2 regions of the Halobacillus sp. ABA4_118 genome follow, and region 2 is predicted to be linked to the other one. Evidence: a T-box and tRNA genes for the amino acid it is inferred to sense, from the RefSeq annotation. Region 2 holds a T-box; the other holds one or more tRNA genes.

Region 1 (3,420 bases), 1.8 Mb from region 2:
CTCTTCCGGATAAGCTTCAGGAGATTGCTTCCCTTCGTCTTGAGTACCAGGAAGTTTCACTGAAGGAACTAGGGGAATACGTTTCAGGCGGAACAATCAGTAAATCCGGCATTAACCACAGACTGAGAAAAATTGATGAATTCGCTGACCGGGTTAGAAAAGGTGAAGTCACAGAAAAGTCCAGAAACTGATTCATCTTCGGATTCATTCGTGCTATAATAAAAGACAATTATAACGCTTTCGTAAGGAGAGCGTTCTTTTTTCACCCATTTGATAACGCTTACAAAAAGTGGTGTGAACAAGAAAGGAGAATGACCAGTGTTGGAAAAAACGATTAAAATCGAATTGGAAACCGGCCTTCAGGCAAGACCTGCTGCCTTGTTTGTTCAGGAAGCTAATAAATTTTCCGCGGACATCTTCATTGAAAAAGAGGAAAAACGTGTGAATGCAAAAAGTATCATGGGGTTAATGAGTCTTGCGGTAGGCACCGACGAAGAAGTGAAAATTATCGCAGACGGGTCTGATGAAGAACAGGCCATTCAAATGTTAACGGCATTTGTGCAGCCTGCGTAAGCTTCATTATGTGAATCAATGAACGTGTCGAATAAGAGAACGTTCTCATATAAAACATAAAAAATCCGCTGGAACTCCAGCGGATTTTCAAGAGATGTTATTAAACGTTCTTTTCCATCACTTTGTCGATTAGTCCGTACTCAACAGCTTCGTGTGCAGACATGAAGTTGTCACGGTCTGTATCGCGTTCGATGACCTCATACGGCTGACCTGTGCGTTCGGCAAGAATCTGGTTCAGTTTCTCGCGCATTTTGATGATACGCTTTGCGTGGATTTCAATGTCAGAGGCCTGACCCTGTGTACCGCCTAGTGGCTGGTGGATCATGACTTCACTGTTTGGAAGAGCGTAACGCTTCCCAGGCTCACCAGCGTTCAGAAGGAAAGCACCCATAGATGCTGCCATACCTGTGCAGATGGTAGATACGTTCGGCTTGATGAACTGCATCGTATCGTAGATCGCCATTCCTGCAGTAATGGAACCACCTGGTGAGTTAATGTATAGGGAAATATCTTTTTCAGGGTCATCTGCTGCAAGGAACAACAGCTGAGCTACAACAGAGTTCGAGATGTTGTCATCGATCGGGCTGCCGAGCATAATGATCCGGTCTTTAAGTAAGCGGGAGTAGATGTCATAAGCACGCTCTCCCCGGTTTGTTTGTTCAATAACTGTAGGGACTAAATTCATTGTAAGTTCCTCCTTATCATCACTTGATTATCTTTGAGATACATTCATCATACCTTTAAGGTCAATAAAGGTCAAACAAAAACAATCGACGATATCCGCAGCCGTTAAATCAGACGGAAGAGACGGATTCCTTCTACCATCATACCCTTAATTGTCTGTAATAAACGTAGGATATAAAAATCCGTGGAACATCCGATGACCTTCTATGTACATGTTTAAAGATCTCATTTCCTGGTCACTGTGCAGGAAGGGCCCGTGGAGTTCCAGGGCCCCGGCGGATCGTTTTATCATAAGTATACGTACCAAAAGAAATTATTTTTCAAAAACGGGTTGCGTAATCAGTGGTCATTCATTATAATAGTATTTGCATGTCGCTTCTGCGCCTGTAGCTCAGTCGGATAGAGCGGTAGATTCCGGTTCTACGTCAGTCGGGGGTTCGAATCCTCTCAGGCGCGCTGTCTAAAATAGACCTTCCTTTTGGAAGGTCTATTTTTTTATTCCCTGTATTATTATGGTACAATAATAGTAGGATAAAGCAGACAGTTACATGCATGTTATTTAAACATCTTATGAACAGTAATCTTACGACAGTTATACGAACGTTTATTTGGGTAAGTTATTCCAATGTAGTTTCTAAATGAGGCGTCGTATGTTATGATTATTTTATGTACTGTAGGACTTTTCGCTTTATTTAGAAGAGGGGTATCTATGACAAACCTAATCCGTTACAAAATCTTGGCGACCGAACAAGTGTCTGAAGACCGGCGGATTCACGTGTTTGATATGCAGAAGCAGCAGAAGTTGTCGTTTAATTACGAGTTACTGAAAAGAACTCCGGAAAACTATGTAGGCGAAGGGTTGGCGGAATTTTTACATCGCAGAAAACTCAAAATCGATAATGGCTTTTATGATAAAAAAGGGCACGCATCTTGAATGTGTGTCCTTTTTATTGTGAGATGGGAACAAGTCCTGTACAAAAGAGATAGAATAAGGGGAGGGGATGGCATGCAGACAGTCGTTCTGTATAGGAAGAACGGATGCACGTTGTGTGATGAAGTGAGGGCCTTGTTGTCTTTGTTTTCTGTGGAAGTGTCAGAAGTAGACATCGAAACAGACGCGGAGCTCCATGAGAAGTATTTTCTCGAAATACCAGTCGTGAGGATCAATGAGGAGGAACTGGACTATCGGACCATTGATTACTTTGAGCTGCAAAAGCGTTTACAATAAAAAACCATGGGTTTTCTGCTTGCACCCGTACCCCCTCACTGTTAAGATAAAAAATGTAATGAGATATTTTTTTGCTCCTAGCGGGACATAATATGACTACCTGGGACGTAATTCATCCCAGTCGGCAGTTTTTATCAAAGAAGGGGCTTTTTCCATGCGAGCGTTCATCGATCTACAAAAAAAATTATTCCCTGATGTCCTGGACGTTATTCAGAGGCGCTATCAGCTGCTTCATTACATCCAGATCATGCAGCCCGTCGGAAGAAGAGCATTGGCTGAAAACGTCAATCTTGCCGAACGGACGGTACGCAGCGAGGTGGACTTCTTAAATCAGCAGGGAGCTGTTGAAATTACATCAAGAGGCATGCATCTCAGCTATGAGGGGCAGAACATCCTTGAGCAGCTGGCTGAATTTATAAAGGAAGTTACAGGCATTAAGGTTTTGGAGCAACAGTTGAAGGATAAATTAAATCTGGATTACGTTGTTGTTGTTCCTGGTGATAGTGATGAGCTCAATTGGGTAAAACAAGAGATGGGAAAAGCTTGTGTCCAGTATTTGAAAGACCATATGAGTCCTGAACAGGCCATTGCCATTACAGGTGGAACAACGATGGCATCCGTTGCCCAGATGATGACCTCATTCAAGGGCGCCGATCAATGCCTGTACGTACCTGCCAGAGGCGGGCTGGGTGAAAGAGTGGAAAATCAGGCCAATACGATTTGTGCGGAGATGGCAAAAAAAGCAAAGGGCGACTACCGTTTGTTATATGTACCCGACCCGCTGAGCGAGGAATCCTATAAAACGATAAAAGAAGAGCCTTCCATCAAAGAAGTTCTCGACATTATCCGTCATGCCGACATCGTTATCCATGGTGTTGGAGATGCAATGACCATGGCACAACGGAGAAAGACATCTCCGGAGCAGCTGGAGCTGA
Region 2 (3,420 bases):
CTAGAAAATAAAAATCCAGCAAAGAATAATAGTGATCACAAAAGTGATCGCGTAGATCGTGGAGAGTAAAGGAATGCTTCCTTGATCTTTTTTATCGGATTTCAAGTGCTGCAGATCCTCTTCCGGGGTCAACTGGTTTTCCGACTTGTCCATGTTTTTGGCAATGACAACCGTACTGACCAAAGCGGTAATCGACAAAACAATGATGATGGCATAGTACAAAGGATACATTGAACATCCGCCCCCTGATTAAAGTCTTACCTTCATTATAATAGAAAGCGGGCGGATGTTGGAAATGTTCCTGATTTACATATGTTCCGGCGCAGCCATTCCAAGCAGACGCAGCCCTTCCTTCAGTACGATGGCAAATGCGTAAACGAGCGTCAGGCGTTCCTGTTGGGAAGCGGAGCCGATAATTTTTGATTTGGCATAAAAGTGATTGAATGTTCGGGCAAGGTCCAGCAGGTAACGGGCAATTTTAGAGGGATCATTGGTCGTACAGGCCATTTGAGTCATTTCTGGAAATGCACGGACCGCCTTTACTAATGGCCAGGCTTCAGGGTCGTCAACCGCCGGCTGCGGAGTGTCTGCCGAAAATCCGCCTTTACGTAAAAGCGAGCATGCGCGGGCATGAGTGTACTGCAGATATGGACCGGTATTTCCTTCAAAAGTAAGCATATCCTCGAGAGAAAATTCAATATCATGACGTCGATCCTGCTTTAAATCGTGAAAAATCACGGCTCCAACTCCGACTTGGCGCGCTGTTTCTTCAGGATTCGTGAGGTTGGGATTTTTCTCTTTCATATTCAAGAGTGCCTGCGCTACGGCTTCCTTCAGAGCTTCTTCCAACAAAACCGTCTTCCCTTTTCTCGTAGACATCTTTTTTCCATGCTGCAGAATCATCCCGAACGAGACATGCTCCAATCGGTCTGCCCACTCAAACCCGGCCTTTTTCAATACAAGCTTCATCTGCTGAAAATGAAGGGACTGTTCACTGCCAACAACATACAGACTTTTTTCGAAAGGATAAGACTGATAGCGGTCGATGGCGGCAGCGAGATCACGGGTGGCATACGTAGTGGTGCCGTTGCTTTTACGGATCAGACAAGGGGGCATTGTATCGCCCAGTTGAACCACATCCGCTCCTTCTGATGTTTCCAACAGACCCTTTTCCTCCAAAAGTTTGATGACAGGCTCCATTTTGTCCGTATAATAAGCCTCACCACGAGTCCAATCAAAATCCACTCCAAGCATTTCATATAACGTGTTGAATTCGTTCAGGGAGGCTTCGCGGAACCAGTTCCAAAGGGTGAGCGCCTCCGGGTCCTGGGATTCCAGCTTCTTGAACCATTCTCTGCCTTCTTCAATGAGGGAAGGTTCTTCCTCGGCAGCTTCGTGGAATGTCACATATAGCTTAGTCAGTTCCTTGATTGGATCAGCTTCGACGACATCTGGATCGCCCCAGCGGGTGTAGGCGGCCAGAAGTTTCCCGAACTGTGTCCCGTAATCTCCGATGTAGTTGACCTTTACGGGAGTATAGCCACACTTTTCCATGAGATTGGCCAGGGCGTTTCCAATGACGGTAGAGCGGAGGTGACCCATGGAGAAGGGTTTGGCGATGTTCGGAGAGGACATATCTAAGACTACGTTTTTCCCCTCCCCAAAGGTATGGCTGCCATAAGCTTCAGGGTCCTCAAGAACTTGATTCAACGTATGTTCGGTAATGAACGAGCGGTCAAAGAAGATGTTGATATAACCACCCTGGACCTCTACCTGATCAAAAACAGGGTGGTTCAGTCTGGAGGCGATTTCTCCTGCAATGATGACTGGTTTTTTACGCATCGACTTGGCTAGAGCGAAGCAGGGGAAGGAGACATCCCCAAAGGATGCCTTTTTCGGTACCTCCAACATGGACTCCACCCATTCGCGTGGATAATCCTCTCCGAGTATGTGAGATATTTGAAGTGCTGTCATTTGCTTTTCCATTTATGCTCCTCCTTTTCCATATAAAAAGGCCCCGTCTCTAAAAAAAGAGACGAGGCCTGGACTCGCGGTGCCACTCTTATAGCTGAATGTAAATCAGCCGCTTGAATTTGATAACGGGGTGTCCCCGGATCTTCCTACGTGTGTTTCAGAAGACCATCTCCAAAGTCCGGTTCACCGACAGAAGGACATCCGGGCTTCCACCACCCCCGGTTCGCTGTGACCTTCCCGCCGGCTACTCTCTTTGTCATTGATTTTGAATAGTTGAAAAGATTATATCGGATTTCCAGCGACGATGCAATGTTTCATGTAAAAAGGGTCCATGTGGTAATGCGGGGCGTGATACGCGCCAACGTAAGAAGCCGCGTTTTGTAAAAATACAGTAAATAGGCCTCCATAACGATCGGTTCTGGAATAAATTTCATAAATTTTCACATTTTAAACTGGGTATATAAACCCTTTTAATTCCCATAAATTTATAATGATCCAGTTCATGGAAAATAACGTGTGTAAAAAGGCGCATATGAATGAGAGCGGTTTCTTTTATCCTGTCAGAAAATGAACCATTCGATGGTGTTTAGGCAAGACTGCCTGATAAGTAAAGCCGGCTTATCATTTGTTTATACAAAACATTCATGAATGCTCGAACGTATGGGACAGCGATGTACGTCTGTTGTGCTGTTTAAGGAGTATTTGAAAAACATCTTTCAAGCAGGAATAGGAAACTTTGATTATGACAAATAGATAACATTTGTATGACAAATAGATAACACTTCCATATAAGCCTGTGAGAAAGTAAATCCATCACCAACGAGCGGAGGATGTACGCATAGGAAGATGGGGGAGGAATTTTCTATCTAATTACATAATACTTTACTACCTTTTGACGTTTATTCTTGATGTGATAGTGTTGTTTTGCAATCAGATTTCGACACATTTTTTGGAAAGGGAGGTGACGTATGGGAATGATTCCGAGTTATTCACCCGACCGTTTATACAGCATGATGGTTCAAGCGGTGAAGACTCATTTGAACGAAGCCGTCCTTGCCCGGATGGCTGAGCGGTTTATCTCCTATAAGAAAGCAGAAGGGTTTTCCTTTTCGCCGTTGACGCAGCTGCACTTTCATATCCATAGCAGGAAAAAGCATGAAGGGGTGTATGTTCTATCGGCAGCTATCGAGTTTTTAATACTGGCTCTCGATATCCTGGATGATCTTCAGGATGAAGATGCTGGCGATAAACCTTGGAGTCAGGTGTCTTCTGCCTCCTCGATGAATATTTCGACGGGGTTTTTGATGCTGAGTATGCAGCTGATGCATGAATCCCCTTTTCAAAAAGAAACATCTTCGGATGCTCTTCAGGCCATGCACCAGCAGGTCCTGCAGGCGGTGAATGGTCAGCACGCCGACCTGAATGAATCCGCTTCTACGGAAGAAG

Evidence for each region. The T-box of region 2 lies ahead of argS (arginine--tRNA ligase). A T-box ahead of a tRNA ligase gene usually reads a tRNA of that ligase, here a tRNA-Arg.
Region 1: it encodes a tRNA-Arg, which carries the amino acid that the T-box ahead of argS (arginine--tRNA ligase) is inferred to sense. The anticodon was not compared.

The regions. Positions count from the first base shown of each region.
Region 1 covers NZ_JBSWWS010000001.1:508,037-511,456, reverse strand. Annotated here, with positions in the region: gene whiA (DNA-binding protein WhiA) at 1-191, shown strand, start outside; gene ACXAGL_RS02710 (HPr family phosphocarrier protein) at 319-573, shown strand; partial or broken gene clpP (ATP-dependent Clp endopeptidase proteolytic subunit ClpP) at 674-1,261, opposite strand; tRNA gene ACXAGL_RS02700 (tRNA-Arg) at 1,638-1,713, shown strand; gene ACXAGL_RS02695 (hypothetical protein) at 1,967-2,191, shown strand; gene ACXAGL_RS02690 (glutaredoxin family protein) at 2,264-2,485, shown strand; gene ACXAGL_RS02685 (sugar-binding transcriptional regulator) at 2,640-3,420, shown strand, end outside.
Region 2 covers NZ_JBSWWS010000001.1:2,277,014-2,280,433, forward strand. Annotated here, with positions in the region: gene ACXAGL_RS11255 (hypothetical protein) at 1-231, opposite strand; gene argS (arginine--tRNA ligase) at 307-1,986, opposite strand; T-box leader at 2,029-2,243, opposite strand; gene ACXAGL_RS11265 (polyprenyl synthetase family protein) at 2,943-3,420, shown strand, end outside.